DNA from 3 places in the Salinicola sp. LHM genome. Region 1 is predicted to be linked to each of the others. Evidence: predicted binding sites of a transcription regulator. Region 1 holds the regulator's gene; each other region holds the start of a gene.
The links. Region 1 encodes sigma-54, which starts transcription at its own class of promoters, with help from an activator protein. Its sites were predicted from a motif close to TGGCACNNNNNTTGCTNT; they were not measured.

Region 1 (5,513 bases):
TTGAAGCCGAAGGATTCGAAGGTCAACGTCAAACGGCCGCCGGTGTGCCTGGCAACCTGTTCTCCGATCCGTGCACGCAGCTCGTGGACCGAGAGCCCCTGGGTATCGATCACCAGATCGGACATGCGGCGAATCGGTGCAAGATAGTCCTGCTCATGATCGATCGCCTCGGCTAGGGTCATGTCGTTGCCGCGGGTCAACGGGTGGCGCCGACGGGTCGCCGAGTAGCGTTCCAGCAGAATCTTGGCGTCGGCGGTGAGATAGACGACCTGCGTGTCGATCCCGCGTTCACGGACTGCGTTCAACAGCACCGGGAACCGCTCGAGCGCTTCCGGCAGATTGCGCGCATCGATACTGACCGCCACGTTGGGGCGCGTGGGCGGGGCGCTGCGCAGTTCGTCGATCAGTGGCGCCAGCAGGTTGGCCGGGAGGTTGTCGATGGCATAGTAGCCCAGATCTTCCAGCGCCTGCAGGGCGATCGATTTTCCCGAACCGGAGCGACCACTGATGATGACGAGTTGCATCTCTAGTAGCCGTTATCGCTGGGACGGTAATGACGAATGGCATCGATCAGAGCGTCGTGCAGCGCCTGCTGCGTGCTTGCCTGGCGCAGCTGTTGCCTGACGCTGCTCTGATTCATGATGCTGGCGACCTCGGCCAGTAGCGAAAGATGGGTGTCATCCGCTTCCTCCGGTACCAGCAGCACGAATACCAGATCCACCGGCTCGCCATCGATCGCGTCGAAGTCGATGGCGTCCTTCAGGCGCATGAACCCCGCGATCGGCCCCTTGCAGTGAGGGCTGCGTGCATGGGGGATGGCAACGCCGTTGCCGATCCCCGTGCTGCCGAGACGCTCACGGCCGATCAGGCGGCTGAAGACTTCCTGGCTGTCCAGGCTGGGTGTGTTTTGGGCAATGAAGGTGCTGAAGAATTCCAGCAGACGTTTTTTGCTGCCCCCCGTGACCCCGTAAAGGGTACGTTCGGGGGGCAGAATGCTTTCCAGTGTCATCATCAGGCGTTAACGGGCGCCGGCGCCTTGGGCGCGGGCTTGTGCCTTCTCTTTGTGTTTGACCAGTTGACGGTCGAGTTTGTCGGCCAGTGAATCGATGGCGGCATACATGTCGGTATCGCTGGCTTCGGCGTGCAGATCGCCGCCTGCGGCATGCAGGGTACAGGCTGCCTGTTGGCGCTCCTTCTCGACACTCAGGGTGACCTGAACATTGGTGATATTGTCGTAGTGACGCTCCAAACGAACGAGTTTTTCTCCGACATAGTCCCGGAGGGCATCGGTCAGCTCGACATGATGGCCGGTAACGTTCACTTGCATGACACACTCCTGTTGCGGCAGATGGCACTTTTGATTGTAACCCTTTTCAGGTCACTGCAAAGGCATCGTGATCGATATCGTCCGGTTTGGCGAGCCCTGGATCGATTTTGCCTCGCCGTACAGTCGGGACGTCAGGAAAGGCGCTTGCGTTCACTGGACGAGGGAATGCCCATGGCCTCCCGATATTTGGCCACGGTGCGTCTGGCAACGCAGATATCGGACTGGGCGAGCAATTCGACCAATTTGCTGTCCGAGAGCGGCTTTCTGGGGGGCTCTTCGCCAATGAACTTCTTGATCCGGGCGCGAATCGCCGTGCTCGAATAGCTGTCGCCTTCCCCGCGATGACCGCCGACCTGGCTCGAGAAGAAGTACTTGAGCTCGAACACGCCGCGAGGCGTGTGGATGTACTTCTGGGTCGTGACACGGGAAATCGTCGACTCGTGCATGTCGACGCTGCCGGCGATGTCGGCCAGTATCAGCGGCTTCATGGCCTCTTCGCCGCGCTCGAGGAAATCGACCTGGCGCGACATGATCTCCCGGCCAACACGCAGCAGCGTGTCGTTGCGGCTCGAAAGGCTCTTGAGCAGCCAGCGGGCCTCTTGCAGATGCTGGCGCAGGAAGGTGTTGTCGTCACTCTTGTCGGCGCGCTTGATCAGGGCCGCGTAGTCAGGCTGGATGCGCAGACGTGGCAGCGCCTCGGCGTTGAGCTCGATGCGCCAGCCGTCGGGGGAGGGCGTGGCGACGAGGTCGGGAATCACGTAGTCGTCGCGGCTGGTATCGAAGCGTTGCCCAGGGCGTGGTTCGAGCGTGCGGATCATCGCGATGACGCTGTCGAGTTCGTCGTCCTCGAGCCGCAGTCGGCGTTTGAGCAGTCGCCGATCGTTGCCGGCCAGGGCCTCGAGAAACTGGCGCACCAGGCGTTTGGCTTGTGGCAGCAGCGGGGTTTCCGTGTCCAGCGTACCGAGCTGGAGCAGCAGGCATTCGCGCAGGTCGCGGGCGCCGACGCCGGTGGGGTCGAACTGCTGCAGGCGCATCAGCATGTGTTCGAGGTCCGCCGTGGTCACGCGATCGTCGCGCTGGGTGCGGAGGCTGAGGGCCAGTTCGTCGAGAGAGCCGGTGAAGTAGCCATCGTCATTGATCGCGTCGATCAGACATTCGCCCAGCTCGCGCTCGCGGTCGTCGAAATCGCCCATCGCCATCTGCCACAAAAGATGGTCGTGCAGGCTGGTGGCAGCGGCGTTGCGGTCGAAATCCGGCGCCTCTTCGCTGCCACTGCTGCTGCCCAGCGATCCAGCGGTGGCGTCCTGGTAGGTGTCGCTCCAGTCGCTGTCGAGCGCCAGCTCTTCGGGAATGTCGCTGGGCCAGTCGTCTTCCGGCGCTTCCGAGGTCTCCTGCTCCGAGTACTGCTCTTCCAGCTCCAGCATCGGGTTGGATTCGAGCGCTTGTTGAATCTCCTGGCACAGGTCGAGCGTCGACAGCTGCAGCAGTTGAATCGCCTGCTGAAGCTGAGGCGTCATGGTCAACTGCGTGCCGACTCTGAGTTGCAGCGAAGGCTTCATGGACATGGCGAAACGGACGTCATAATCAACGAGGGAATAGCCACGTTACTGATTGATCTGACGACATGCAACGATTTATGCAAGAAACATGCCATCCAAGGCGGCTCAGGCAAGGCTGGCCGCCGGAAAGAAACAGGATAGGGCGGGAAGTCGGATTATAACCGGAATTCGTGACCAAGATAGACGTCGCGAACTCGCTGGTTGTCGAGGATGGCATCCGGGCGGCCCTCGGCGATGATCTGTCCGTCGCCGACGATGTAGGCGTTGTCGCAGATGTCCAGCGTTTCGCGCACGTTGTGATCGGTGATGAGAACGCCGATCTCCCGATCGCGGAGCTGGCGGATGATGCTCTTGATATCGCCGACCGAGATCGGGTCGACGCCGGCGAAGGGTTCGTCGAGCAGGACGAAGGCCGGCTCCGTGGCCAGCGCGCGTGCGATCTCGACGCGCCGGCGTTCGCCGCCGGACAGGCTCATGCCGAGGTTGTCGCGAATATGGTCGACGTGAAAATCGGCGAGCAGCCGCTCGAGCTGTTCGCGTCGTCCGGCTCGGTCCAGATCCTTGCGCGTCTCGAGAATGGCCATGATGTTGTCGGCGACACTCAGTTTGCGAAAGATCGAGGCTTCCTGCGGCAGATAACCGATCCCGGCTCGCGCCCGGTCATGCATCGGTGCACGGCTGAGGTCGTGGTCATCGATATGAACGCTGCCGGCATCGGACTTGACCAGGCCGACGATCATGTAGAAGGAGGTGGTCTTGCCTGCGCCGTTGGGGCCGAGCAGGCCGACGATGCTGCCCTGGCGCAGGGTCAGACTGAAATCGTGGACGACGCGACGTCCCTTGTAGCTCTTGGCCAGATTGGCGGCCGTTAGCGTTTTCATGGATGCGATCCTTGTGGCGACGCGGCGCAGAGCGATTCAGGCCCGGTGAGCGTGGTCGGGAGCAGAGCCCGAATCTTCTCTGGAATCATGACTGGAATGACTATTGGGACGACTGTTCGGAAGCGTTGCGCGGCGTAAGTGTCATGCGAACGCGACCGTCGCCACTGCCGTCGCCGTCCTGGCTGGAACGAGCCTGGACGCGGCGCGAGTCGAGATAGTATTCGACGTAGGCGCCATCGAAGGTGTCGCCGGCCTGATGCAGTTCGGCGTTGCCGACCAGTTCCACGCGGCGCTCGGCGGCATGATAGATGACGGTATCGCCCCAGCCCTTGACGATCGCTTCGTCGGGGGCCGGCCGCTGTTCGAGATAGGCGCGCTCGCCACCGCCGCCCTTGGCTGTGACCTGGCTGACCTGGCCGTCGTCGGCTCGCTGGATGTCCACGCGTGCGGCCTTCAGTTTCATGCTGCCTTGTTGCATGTCGACATTGCCGGTGTAGACGGCAGTGCCCTGGCGGTCGTCGAGCTCGAACTGATCGGCGGCGATCTCGATCGGCGCGCTGGCATCGCTTTCCAGTGCCATGGTCGGAAGGCTGGTGAAGCCCAGCGCGGTAAGCACCAGGAGTTGGCCGAGTTCTCGCCTCATGATCCTTGATCCTCAGATTGCTGTGACTGGGATTGCTGTGATTGGGGTTGCTGTGGCAGGTGCCCCCGCACGTTGTCGGTCAGGCGCATACGGTCTTCGTTGATCCAGGCATCGAAGCGATCACCACGCATGCGCTGGTCATGCTGACGCAACACGGCGGGCGTGTCACTCCAGGCATGGGCTTCGCGATTATCGTAATGCAGTGTCTGCGTTTCCAGGCTCCACGCCTGCTCCGGTTGTATCAGGCGCGCATTGCCCTCCAGGGTCAACTGCTCGCCGCTGCGATCCATTACCCCCGTGTCGCTGGTCACCTGCCACTGGCGCTGCTCGTCGTCGATGAGGTAGCCGTGGGGTGTCTCGGTACGAATGACATCGTCGGCGGGCGTGTGTGCCAGCCGCGGCGTATCCAGGCGTTGATAGGCGCGCCCCTGAGCATCGAAGCGCGTCATGCTGGCCTCTTCGAGGTAGTAGTCGGGCTCGCCAGTCATGTTGCTGGTTGCGGACTCCTGCTGGTTTTCTCCACGCTGATCCAGATAGGTCAGCCCGCCACCCAGAATCAGCAGTAGTGCCAACAGGCCGAGGCGTCTCCACCAGGGTGACTGAAATCCGGCTGTCTTGGCCACGGTTGCTCCTTGTCTTGAACGAAAGCCTTGATCGAACTGGCGTTGATGAATATGGGCTCTGGCGGCTCGAGCCGCATCGTTATTCCGGTGCTGGATTCCGGTGTTGGAAACGACATGGCCATTTCATTGAGACGATGCCATCAGGGTACAACTTCGACGATGAATCGGATGTTCGACGACGAATCAGATGACTCCGCTTCTCAGCAGGTCGTGCATGTGCAGCGCCCCCACGGGAACGCCATCTTCGATCACGGCCAGTGCGGTGATTCGGTTGTCCTCCATGATCCGTACCGCTTCCGCGGCCAGCATATCGGGCGTTGCCGTCTTGCCACCCCGAGTCATGACGTCATCGACACGAAGCAGGGTGAAATCGCCGCGCTGATCGAGCGTTCGGCGCAGATCGCCGTCGGTATAGACACCGACCAGCAGACCGTGTTCATCGACGACGCAGGTGAACCCCATGCCCTTGAGCGTCATCTC
Region 2 (5,513 bases), 1.9 Mb from region 1:
CCTGCAGGCCACTGCGGATGACCTCGGCCATATAGGCGCTCCAGAAGAACATGATGCCGATCAAGGCTCGCACCAGCTTGTCGAAATCGATGTTACCCGGCACGAACAGCGGCAGCATCACCGAAGCCATGAACAGCACCGTGATCAACGGCACGCCACGCCAGAACTCGATGAAGATCACGCAGACGCCCTTGACGAAAGGCATCTTCGAGCGTCGTCCCAGCGCCAGGATGATACCCAGCGGTAATGACCCCACTATGCCTACGACCGCGATCGTCAGCGTCAGCATCAGCCCGCCCCAGGCGCGGGTCGGCACGTGCTCAAGGCCGAACATGCCGCCTACCAGCAGGACGAAGGCAATGATGGGAAAGCCGATCAACGTGAACAACGCGACCCACTTCTTGCGTGGCATTTTCGGGATCGCCAGCCAGGCGACCAGGATCGCCAGCAGCGCAAAGACGATATCGACCCGCCAGCGCGCCGCTTCTGGATAGAAGCCATAGATGATGGATTCGAAGCGCGCCGAGATGAAGACCCAGCAGGCGCCTTCGCCGGTACAGGCATCACGCGTGGTACCGACCCAGTCGGCGTCGATCACTGCCCATTCGAGGAACGGCCAGGCCAGTCGCGCCAACAGCACGATCACCACCACCGAGATGATACTGTTGATCGGGCCGTTGAACAGATTGGCCCGAAACCAGCCGATCACGCCCCGGCTCTGGTCCGGCGCATCGCGCGCCTCGATCATTTCGGTGCGGAAGGTAGAGTCAGCCATCTCAACGCTCCTTCAGCAGCGTGCGCGCATTGTAGAGGTTCATCAAGAATGACACCGTCAGACTGATGACCAGATAGACAGCCATGGTCATGGCGATGATCTCGATCGCCTGACCGGTCTGGTTGAGCGTGGTGCCGGCGAAGACGGCTACCAGATCCGGATAGCCGATAGCCGTGGCCAGCGACGAGTTCTTAATCAGGTTGAGATACTGGCTGGTCATCTGCGGAACGATGACACGCATCGCCTGCGGAATGACGATCTTGCGCAGGGTGATGGCCTCCGGCAGGCTCAGCGAGCGTGCCGCTTCGGTCTGGCCGTGGGAAACCGACAGAATGCCCGAGCGCACGATCTCGGCGATGAAGGCAGCCGTGTAGATCGACAGTGCCAGCCACAGCGCTAGCAGCTCCGGCAGAATATTGATGCCACCGCGGAAGTTGAAGCCGGCCATTTCCGGCAGCATCCACTTGAGCGGCGATCCGGTGGCCAGGAATACGATCAGCGGCAAGCCGATGATGATGGCCGCACCGATCCAGTAGACGGGCAACGCTTGCCCAGTGCGCGCCTGACGCCGCTTGGCGAACAGCCCGAACACGATCGCGACGACGATGGCGACCAGCAACGCCCACGGCGTGGCAGCAAATCCGTCCAGCGGCTGAGGGTCGGGCATCACCATGCCACGCACGTTGAAGAAGAAGGCATCGAACAGCGACAGGCTCTGTCGCGGCGATGGCAGTGCCCGCAGCACGGCGTAGTACCAGAACAGGATCTGGACCAGCAGCGGGATGTTGCGGAAAGCCTCGACGTAGATCGTCGCCAGGCGCGCCAGCAGCCAGTTGGGTGACAGCCGCGCGATACCGACCAGAAAGCCGATGATCGTCGCCGCCACGATCCCCAGCGCGGATACCAGCAGCGTATTGAGCAGCCCGATAACGAACGTTCTGCCGTAGGTGCTATCGCTGGTGTAATCGATCAGCGTCTGCGGGATCGAGAAGCCGGCGCGCCCGTCCAGAAATCCGAAGCCGGTGTGGATACCGCGGGCTTCGAGGTTGAGCAGCGTATTGTGAACCAGATAACCGATAAAAATCGCCAGGGCCAGAAACAGCACGGCCTGGATGATCAAGGCACGAACGGCGGGATTTCGCCACAAAGGGCCCCGACCCCGTCGCGGAAGGGCAGTGGATGGACGCAGCATGAGCTGTCTCTACTCGAGCGTTGAGAGGCACCGCGCCCCGGCGCTCAGACCGAAAGGGCGCGGTGTCGAGAGGACGATTTGACGCTTAGCGAACCGGCGGAGCGTACTGAATGCCGCCATCGTTCCACAGCGCGTTGATGCCGCGATCGATCTTCAGCGGAGAGTCAGCGCCGACGTTGCGTGCGTAGATCTCGCCGTAGTTGCCGACCTGCTTGACGATGTTGTAGGCCCAGGCATTGTCCAGCCCCAGTTGCTCGCCGTACGTGCCGTCCTTGCCCAGCAGACGTGCCACGCCGGGATTCGGCGGGTTGTCGCGCATCTCATCGACGTTGTCGCTGGTCACGCCCAGTTCTTCGGCGTTGAGCATGGCGAACAGCGTCCACTTGGCGATGTCGAACCACTGATCGTCACCCTGGCGCACGACCGGGCCCAGCGGCTCCTTGGAAATACGCTCGGGCAGAATGGTGACGCTGTCCGGATCCTTGAGCTGCAGGCGCAGCGCCGCCAGTTGCGAGGAGTCGGAAGTCAGCACGTCGCAGCGGCCACTATCGAAGCCTTGGGCGGTCTGGTCGGGCGTGTCGAACGTCACCAGTTGATAGTCGAGATTGTTGGCCGGAAAGTAGTCAGCAATGTTGAGTTCGTGGGTCGTGCCCGACTGGATGCAGATCGTTGCACCATTGAGGTCCTTGAGGCTACTCACCCCGAGATCCTTCGAGACCATGAAAGCCTGGCCGTCGTAGAACGTCACGCCGGTGAAGTTCAGCCCCAGGGCGTTGTCCCGCATGGCGGTCCAGGTGGTGTTGCGTGACAGTACGTCCACCTCACCGGACTGCAGCGCCGTGAAACGCTCTTTGGCCGTCAGCGGGGTAAACGCGACCGACTCGGATTTACCCAGTGTGGCAGCGGCCATCGCCCGGCAGAAATCGGCATCGATGCCGGTCCAGTGCCCGTCCTGATCCGGAGCGGAAAACCCGGTCAGGCCTGCGTTGACGCCGCAACGGAGAGTACCGTTGCTCTTGACGTCATCCAGCGTGGCGGCCTGAACTTGCGTCGCGGCCAGCGTTCCCAGGGCAGCGATGGAGAGCAGGGCCAAGCTTTTGTTCTTGTGGCGCATAGTGAATCAACTCCCTAGCGTTATCGTATAAGTGCATGCCGAGCATGCTCGTACGACAGTAGCAAAGTCCATTCCACATCTGTCTTATTGTGCTTAAAAGTCTATTTTGAATGGCTTTTCGAGGCGGATGACCCGTCATGACGCCCGGCATCGACATCCTGGCGGCAATAAATTGTTTCAAAACAGTGCTTAAAAAACACAGACGCACTAAAAAGGTGCCTGAGTCGAAGCGCGAGTCAACGGGGCATACATTGGAGATGGCGTATCGATCTTTCCGACTTTTTTCCAGACCGGCCAGACCGGCTATCGTCCAGACAGACGACGGCGTCGCTTCGATTTCCCGCGTCGAGCCAGAGCCAGCAATAGCAGGCCCGCGCCAGCGCCTAGGGCATTCGCGAGAATATCGCCCCAGTCTCCACCATGACGCCCTGGCACCCAGATCTGCAGATATTCGATGCCGATACTGAAGACGACTGCCGCGCCCCACGCAACCGGCCACCGGCAACCCGTAAGACGCAGACCTGTTGCCAGGCCAGCGTAGGCAATGAAGTGATTGAACTTGTCCCACGGCAGGTGCTGCGGCAGGTCGGTAGCCGGGCTCAAGCTGCCCCAGGCGATCCCCGCCGCCCAGATCAACGTGGCCAGCGCGCACCCTTTTTGCCAGACGCTCATGGGCATCGGCATCTCTCCTGGTTCACTGTCTCGTCTGCCGGGACATTCACTGCATCGGGGCCCAGGCTCACCCTTCATCGGCGAGATCGGGCGGCAAGCCGCAGCGTTGGCAGAGTGCCGGCGTCAGCGATGTCAGCCAGCGTTCATGGCTCTCGAGACGGTCGGCGCCGAGGAAGGCCAATCGATGGCGGTGATCGCCGATGAATCGATAGGTGCGTTCACGCAACGCTCGCGGTACCCGGCGCAGCGCACTGATACGCTGCCATTCTCCCCGCAGCCGGGTCGCGAGGCGCCAGACGGCATCGCTATTGCGGCTGAGCTCGCCGTCGGCGATGTACCAGATGCTGTCGGTACCCGAGAAGTCGATCTGGAAGTGTTCGCCCAGTCGGCGGGATACCGGGCTTTTCAGCCCGGCGATGCGCAGCCGGCTCTCGGGGCGCTCGTGCGCCAGCAGCCAGCGCACCGAACGCCGGCAGAACGGGCAGTCGGCATCGAACAGCAGCAGGCCGTCGCCGGGTTCTTTAGCGACAGGCTCGCTGCTGACAGGCTCACCGGTGGTAGGCGGGGCTGAGTTCATGCAAGGCGTCCATGAAGGCGGTGACGTGGCCCGGGTCGGTGAACTGGCTGATGCCGTGCCCCAGGTTGAAGACATGGCCCTCGCCCGGCCCGAAGCTCTCGAGAATGCGCGCCACTTCTTCGCGAATCCGCTGCGGCGGCGCGAACAGCACATTGGGATCGAGGTTGCCCTGCAGCGCAACCCGCTCGCCGACACGGCGCCGGGCATCGCTCAGCTCCGTGGTCCAGTCCAGACCGACCGCGTCGCAGCCGCTGTCGGCGATCGACTCGAGCCACTGTCCGCCATTCTTGGTGAACAGGATCACCGGCACGCGACGGCCGTCGTGTTCGCGAATCAGACCATCCACGATGCGCTGCATGTAGGCCAGGGAGAACTCGCGATAGGCCGGCGTCGATAGCGCCCCGCCCCAGGTATCGAAAATCTGTACGGCCTGAGCGCCAGCGCGAATCTGCGCATTGAGGTAGTCGGTGACGGCGGTTGCGAGAATACCCAGCAGCGCATGCAGGGTTTGCGGATCGCCGTAGAGCATCGCCTTGAGATGGCGGAAATCCTTGCTCGAGCCGCCTTCAACCATGTAGGTCGCCAGCGTCCACGGGCTGCCGGAGAAGCCGATCAACGGCACGCGGCCATTGAGCTCGCGGCGAATCGTGCTGACGGCGTTCATGACATAGTCGAGATCCCGCTCTGCATTCGGCGCGGTCAGCGCCGCGACGTCAGCGGCGGAACGCACCGTCTTGCGGAACTTGGGACCTTCGCCGGTCTCGAAATAGAGCCCCAGCCCCATGGCATCCGGAATGGTCAGGATGTCAGAGAACAGGATCGCCGCATCCAGCGGATAGCGCTCGAGAGGCTGCAGCGTCACCTCGCAGGCCAGATCGGCGTTGCGGCACAGATCCATGAAACTGCCGGCCTGGGCCCGGGTCTGGCGATACTCGGGCAGGTAGCGGCCCGCCTGGCGCATCATCCAGACCGGCGTGCGGTCAACCGGTTGGCGAGCCAGCGCCCGCAGCAGGCGATCGTTGTGCAGCGCCCGCGGCTGGAGATCCTGGGATAGTGTCATGGCAGCCTTCATAGTCGAGAGGATTTAATCAAGAGCCTCCGCATTGTAACGGATCGCCCGAACATGCAGTAAAACCTCCCGGTGTCAAAATTGATGTCCGCTATCGGCGCGATTTGCAGCCTT
Region 3 (5,513 bases), 2.0 Mb from region 1:
CGTACAAGTTCTTGTCCATGGCATCGCCAGGGTGAATCTTGTTCTTGATGCCGTCGATACCGGCCATCAGCATCGCTGCGAACGCCAGGTACGGGTTGGCAGTCGGGTCGGGGAAGCGGGTCTCGACGCGCTTGCCCTTCGGGTTGGAAGTGTACGGAATACGAATGGACGCAGAGCGGTTACGCGCACTGTAGGCGAGCATGACCGGCGCTTCGAAGCCCGGCACCAGACGCTTGTAGGAGTTCGTCGAAGCGTTGGTGAAGGCGTTCAGAGCACGCGCGTGCTTGATGATACCGCCAATGTAGTACAGCGCCATTTCGGACAGACCGGCGTACTCTTCGCCCGCGAACTGGTTGGTACCGTCCTTCCAGAAAGACTGGTGAACGTGCATCCCGGAACCGTTGTCACCGACCAGCGGCTTGGGCATGAAGGTTGCCGTCTTGCCGTAGGCATGTGCCACGTTGTGGATGACGTACTTCATCTCCTGAACTTCGTCGGCCTTCTTCACCAGGGTGTTGAACTTGACGCCGATTTCGTTCTGACCGGCGTTGGCCACTTCGTGGTGATGCACTTCGACGCTCTGACCGATCGCCTGCAGCGTGTTACACATCGCGCTGCGGATGTCATGGAAGCTGTCGACCGGCGGCACGGGGAAATAACCACCCTTGACGCGCGGACGGTGGGCGAGGTTGCCACCTTCGACCTGACGATCGGTGGACCAGGCACCCTCTTCGGAAGAGATCTTGTACATGGAGCCTTCGATATCGGTCTTCCAATGCACTTCGTCGAAGATGAAGAACTCGGGCTCCGGACCGAAGAAAGCGGTGTCGCCCAGGCCGGTGCTGTTCAGATAGGCTTCGGCACGCTTGGCGATGGAGCGCGGATCGCGCTCGTAGCCCTGCATGGTGGCCGGCTCGATGATGTCGCAGCGCAGGATCAGCGTGGAGTCTTCGGTGAACGGATCGAGGAAGGCAGTCCCGTCTTCCGGACGCAGAATCATGTCGGACTCGTTGATGCCCTTCCAGCCTTCGATGGAGGAGCCGTCGAACATCTGACCATCTTCAAAGAATTCCGCATCGACAGCACTGGCAGGAATTGTGACGTGCTGCTCCTTGCCCTTGGTATCGGTAAAGCGCAGATCCACCCACTTGACGTCGTGTTCTTCGATAAGGGCGAGGGTTTTCTCAGACATGTTGTCCTCCACTGTGAGCCATGGCTCGATTCGTTGGCGAATATCCAACACCGTTTTTTGGCATGCGTGTTTTGTAGCACGAAGTTAGCGCTCTTGCCCACGCGCACACCGTTTTTACATAGCTATGCAGAGAATGTGCCAAAATGAAGCAGGACAGTGAGCGACTGATATAACCGCATGACGAGAAAGATAATTTTGACATCCATTCGTAGGCTAAGCGGCGACTGAATGCACGCAAACCGTTCATCCCGCCGGATCACGAATCGCTGAAAGCACCAACTTGGCGCACCATTTCACCCATATGCACCAATATGGAGCATTGAGTCGTCGCCGGAAACTTTGCCGAAACCCGATAGGCGACGGATACTGTTCGTACGCGCCGTGACTCATGGCGATCAATGACTCAGTAATGGAACTACCCATGCCCAGGCTGGATCGCACACAGGATGTGGTACAGCGCCTACGCGGTCACTGGCGTCTCAATCTCAGCGAGCCGCTATGGGGCCGAAGCGCTATTCTCGCACTGCGCCGGGTACTGGATGATGAAGCCGAGGCACGCCTGCCCCACCGCGCCGATTGGTGTCTGGGCCCGGACAGTTTTCAAAAGCTGCTGGAAAGTCTCAGCGACAGCGCGCAGATCGTCAGTCTGGAGAGCGTGCTGCAGCTTCATCACGATCAGTTGCCCCGCATCGCACTCACGTTCGACGGCGGCTGGCGTGACACGCTCAAGCAGGTTGCACCCACGCTGGAACGCATGGCACTGCCGGCCAACGTCTTCCTCCCCTGCCCGGTCACTCAGCGAGCCTGGAGTTCCTGGCATGAAGCGTTCGGCGAAGCGCTATGGCATGAAGACACGGCCGAGCGTGCCGCCCAGCAGCTGGTCGAAGCCGGCCTGCCCGCGCCGCCGGTTGTCGCCGGCAGCCGGGACGAGCATTACAGTCAAGCGATCAAGACTTACGTTGACGAGCTCGACCAGTCGTACAAGCCGGCGACGCTGTACGCTGTCGCCGCGACGCTGGGTAACGAAGCGATTTTCTCCGACGAGACGTTGGACGCGTTCAGCATCCGGCGGCTCGAACAAGGTGGGCTTTTCCGTTTCGGCAGCCTGATGCCGCCACGATTCCTGACCCAGGACGCCCGGGCGCTGGCCCGACTACGCGAGAGCCAGCACCAGCTGGCCATTCTGTGCCGCCATCCGCTGCCCATCGCCGCCTATGCCGGTGGCGGCGAGGACGACGACCTGGCACGGCTCGCGACCGGCGCGGGCATCGAACACGTGCTGACTCGCCGTACGGGCTGGCTGGAGCCACCGGTCGATACGGTACTCCTGCCCCGTTTCGTCATTACCCAACCGGTCGCCAACAGCCCCGGGCGGCTGTTCGACTGGCTGCTGGGCAACCTGCGCTCCTGAGATTGCCGCAGAGCCCGGCTTCAAAGCTCGGGAATGTCGAGCTTCGGCCACCGTCGTTGCCACCCCTTGGCGGCGACACGGCGCCGGAACTCTTCGCGATCGCCATGCCGCGGGTTGTGCGTGACCCGCCCGGCCAACAGCGAGGCCACACCGAACGGCGCGATCAGGCGGAGGCAATCATCATCGCCCAGCGTGACGCCCACCGCCGTCTCACGTTCGACCCAGACACTCAGCGCTTCCTCTATAGACTCATAGGGGCGATGCCCGTGGCGCTCGTGCATTCGCGCCTGGTTCTTGACCGACCAGGGCAGCGTCGAGGCGCGCTGCAGGCGCTGTTCGTACTTGCGATCGGCGCGCTTGCCGGCATGGGCCGGATCGAAATAGATCAGATCGATATCGTTCAGCGGCGTGGATGGCGAATAGCCGTGCAGGCGATCCCAGACCAGATTGCGCACGAAGCCGGCGGCCAGCCACCAGTCGGGCAGGCACAGCGACCGCGCCTGGCGCAGCGCCTCCATGCGCCAGGCGTCGTCACGAATCCACTCGCCTATCTGCTCAGCGTCTTCCACGGGATCCTCGCAAGAATAAAAACCGCTATTTTTCAGCTAGTTGTGATGACAATAAAAGGCGCGCCAGAACCGGGTCCGGGGCAAACGACCTTCTCTCGCGCCCGCAGGATCGCCGTGAAAAAAGATCTTGCGCTACGCCGATAGACTAAAGTAGCCAGTGTCGCGCGCTTGCCTGTACAATGCGCGCCCGACCCTCCTACTCAGTGCCCAGGGGACTCGTCGATCCAGCGCAGAGCGTGGATCATCGACTTAGGGGCTGTCGGCGTTTCATGCACGGCCGCGCCGGAGCCAGTTTTTGTGCGGGGCAAGGCGTGAGGAGCGTAGTTTGGTCATTCCAAATGCACGACGAATAACGCAGCAACGTGCAAAAATTGGCCCGGCCCTTCGGGTTGCGCGGCAAATGGCGCCATGCGGCGTTGCGGGATTGGAAAAGGGAACCACCCTTCTCTGCATCCCGCGCCTGGCCTGGCGCCATTTGACCCAGCAACGCGGTTCGCGCTGAAACGTCAACAGCCCCTAGACATGGGCGCACACATTTTACGATGGAAACCGCCCCATGAGTGACAACGCCTCTAACGCTCGCATCGAGAGCATTAGGAACATTGCCATTATCGCCCACGTCGACCATGGCAAGACGACACTGGTCGACAAGCTCCTGAGCCAGTCCGGCACGCTGGATCGCAAGGCCGAAGGCCAAGACCGGATCATGGACTCCAATGATCAGGAGAAGGAACGCGGCATCACCATCCTGGCCAAGAACACCGCGATCCGCTGGAACGACGGTAACGGCCGGGACTACCACATCAATATCGTCGACACCCCGGGACACGCCGACTTCGGTGGCGAAGTCGAACGCGTCATGTCCATGGTCGACTCCGTATTGCTGCTGGTCGATGCCGTCGACGGCCCGATGCCGCAGACCCGCTTCGTGACCCAGAAAGCCTTCGCGCAGGGGCTGAAGCCGATCGTCGTGGTCAACAAGATCGACCGCCCCGGCGCGCGCCCGGACTGGGTCATCGACCAGATCTTCGATCTGTTCGACAATCTCGGCGCCACCGACGAGCAGCTCGACTTCCCGATCATCTACTGCTCGGCGCTCAACGGCATCGCCGGCATGGAACCTGATCAGCTCGCCGACGACATGACGCCGATGTTCAAGAGCATCGTCGACATCGTCGAGCCGCCCAAGGTCGAACTCGACGGCCCGTTCCAGATGCAGATCTCCGCGCTGGACTACAACAGCTACGTCGGCGTCATCGGTCTCGGCCGCATCAAGCGCGGCAGCGTCAAGCCCAGCCAGCAGATCAGCATCATCACCAAGGAAGGTGCGACCCGTAAGGGCAAGATCGGCCAGGTCATGACCCACATGGGTCTGGAGCGCGTGCAGACCGAAGAAGCCACCGCCGGCGACATCGTCTGCATCACCGGTATCGACAATCTGGCGATTTCCGACACGCTGTGCGACGTCAACGTCGTCGAAGCGCTGCCGCCACTCTCCGTCGACGAACCGACCGTCTCGATGACTTTCCAGGTCAACGACTCGCCGTTCGCCGGCAAGGAAGGCAAGTACGTCACCAGCCGCAACATCAAGGATCGTCTCGACCAGGAGCTGATCCACAACGTGGCGCTGCGTGTCGAACAGGGCGAGTCCGCCGAGAAGTTCAAGGTTTCCGGGCGCGGCGAACTGCACCTTTCGGTGCTGATCGAAACCATGCGTCGTGAAGGCTTCGAGCTGGCCGTCGGCCGCCCCGAGGTCATCATCCGCGAGATCGATGGCGTCAAGCAGGAGCCGTACGAAGAAGTCATCATCGACTGCGAAGAGCAGCACCAGGGCGCGGTCATGGAAGAGCTCGGCTATCGCAAGGGCGAGATGACCAACATGAACCCGGATGGCAAGGGTCGTGTGCGTCTGGACTTCATCATCCCCGCGCGCGGTCTGATCGGCTTCCGTGGTCAGTTCCTGACGCTGACCTCGGGCACCGGCATCCTGACCAGCCGCTTCGATCATTATGGCCCGTTGAAGCCGGACGCCTCCATCGAGCGTCGTAACGGTGTGCTGGTCTCCATGGTCGGCGGCAAGGCACTGGCCTACGCGCTTTACGCGTTGCAGGAGCGCGGCAAGCTGATCATCGATCACGCCACGGAAGTCTACGAAGGCATGCTGATCGGCATCAACAACCGTGCCAACGACATGGTGGTCAACCCGACCAAGGGCAAGAAGCTCGACAACATGCGCTCGACGGGTAACGATGAAAACATCGTGCTGACGCCACCGATCAAGTTCACGCTCGAACAGGCGATCGAATTCCTCGATTCCGATGAACTGGTGGAAGTGACGCCA

Region 2: the regulator sigma-54 is predicted to act here: its motif matches at 3,140-3,157, upstream of R5R73_RS18005 (amino acid ABC transporter substrate-binding protein).
Region 3: the regulator sigma-54 is predicted to act here: its motif matches at 1,316-1,333, upstream of glnA (glutamate--ammonia ligase).

Annotation. Positions count from the first base shown of each region.
Region 1 covers NZ_CP140261.1:1,646,352-1,651,864, forward strand. The annotation lists gene rapZ (RNase adapter RapZ) at 1-524, opposite strand, end outside; gene ptsN (PTS IIA-like nitrogen regulatory protein PtsN) at 527-1,009, opposite strand; gene hpf (ribosome hibernation-promoting factor, HPF/YfiA family) at 1,019-1,327, opposite strand; gene R5R73_RS07665 (RNA polymerase factor sigma-54) at 1,459-2,892, opposite strand; gene lptB (LPS export ABC transporter ATP-binding protein) at 3,042-3,767, opposite strand; gene lptA (lipopolysaccharide transport periplasmic protein LptA) at 3,868-4,410, opposite strand; gene lptC (LPS export ABC transporter periplasmic protein LptC) at 4,407-5,033, opposite strand; gene R5R73_RS07685 (KpsF/GutQ family sugar-phosphate isomerase) at 5,217-5,513, opposite strand, start outside.
Region 2 covers NZ_CP140261.1:3,950,348-3,955,860, forward strand. The annotation lists gene R5R73_RS17995 (amino acid ABC transporter permease) at 1-775, opposite strand, end outside; gene R5R73_RS18000 (amino acid ABC transporter permease) at 777-1,967, opposite strand; gene R5R73_RS18005 (amino acid ABC transporter substrate-binding protein) at 2,053-3,081, opposite strand; gene R5R73_RS18010 (VanZ family protein) at 3,385-3,759, opposite strand; gene R5R73_RS18015 (DUF393 domain-containing protein) at 3,821-4,330, opposite strand; gene hemE (uroporphyrinogen decarboxylase) at 4,302-5,390, opposite strand.
Region 3 covers NZ_CP140261.1:3,690,563-3,696,075, forward strand. The annotation lists gene glnA (glutamate--ammonia ligase) at 1-1,192, opposite strand, end outside; gene R5R73_RS16810 (polysaccharide deacetylase family protein) at 1,614-2,603, shown strand; gene R5R73_RS16815 (nucleotidyltransferase family protein) at 2,624-3,172, opposite strand; gene typA (translational GTPase TypA) at 3,729-5,513, shown strand, end outside.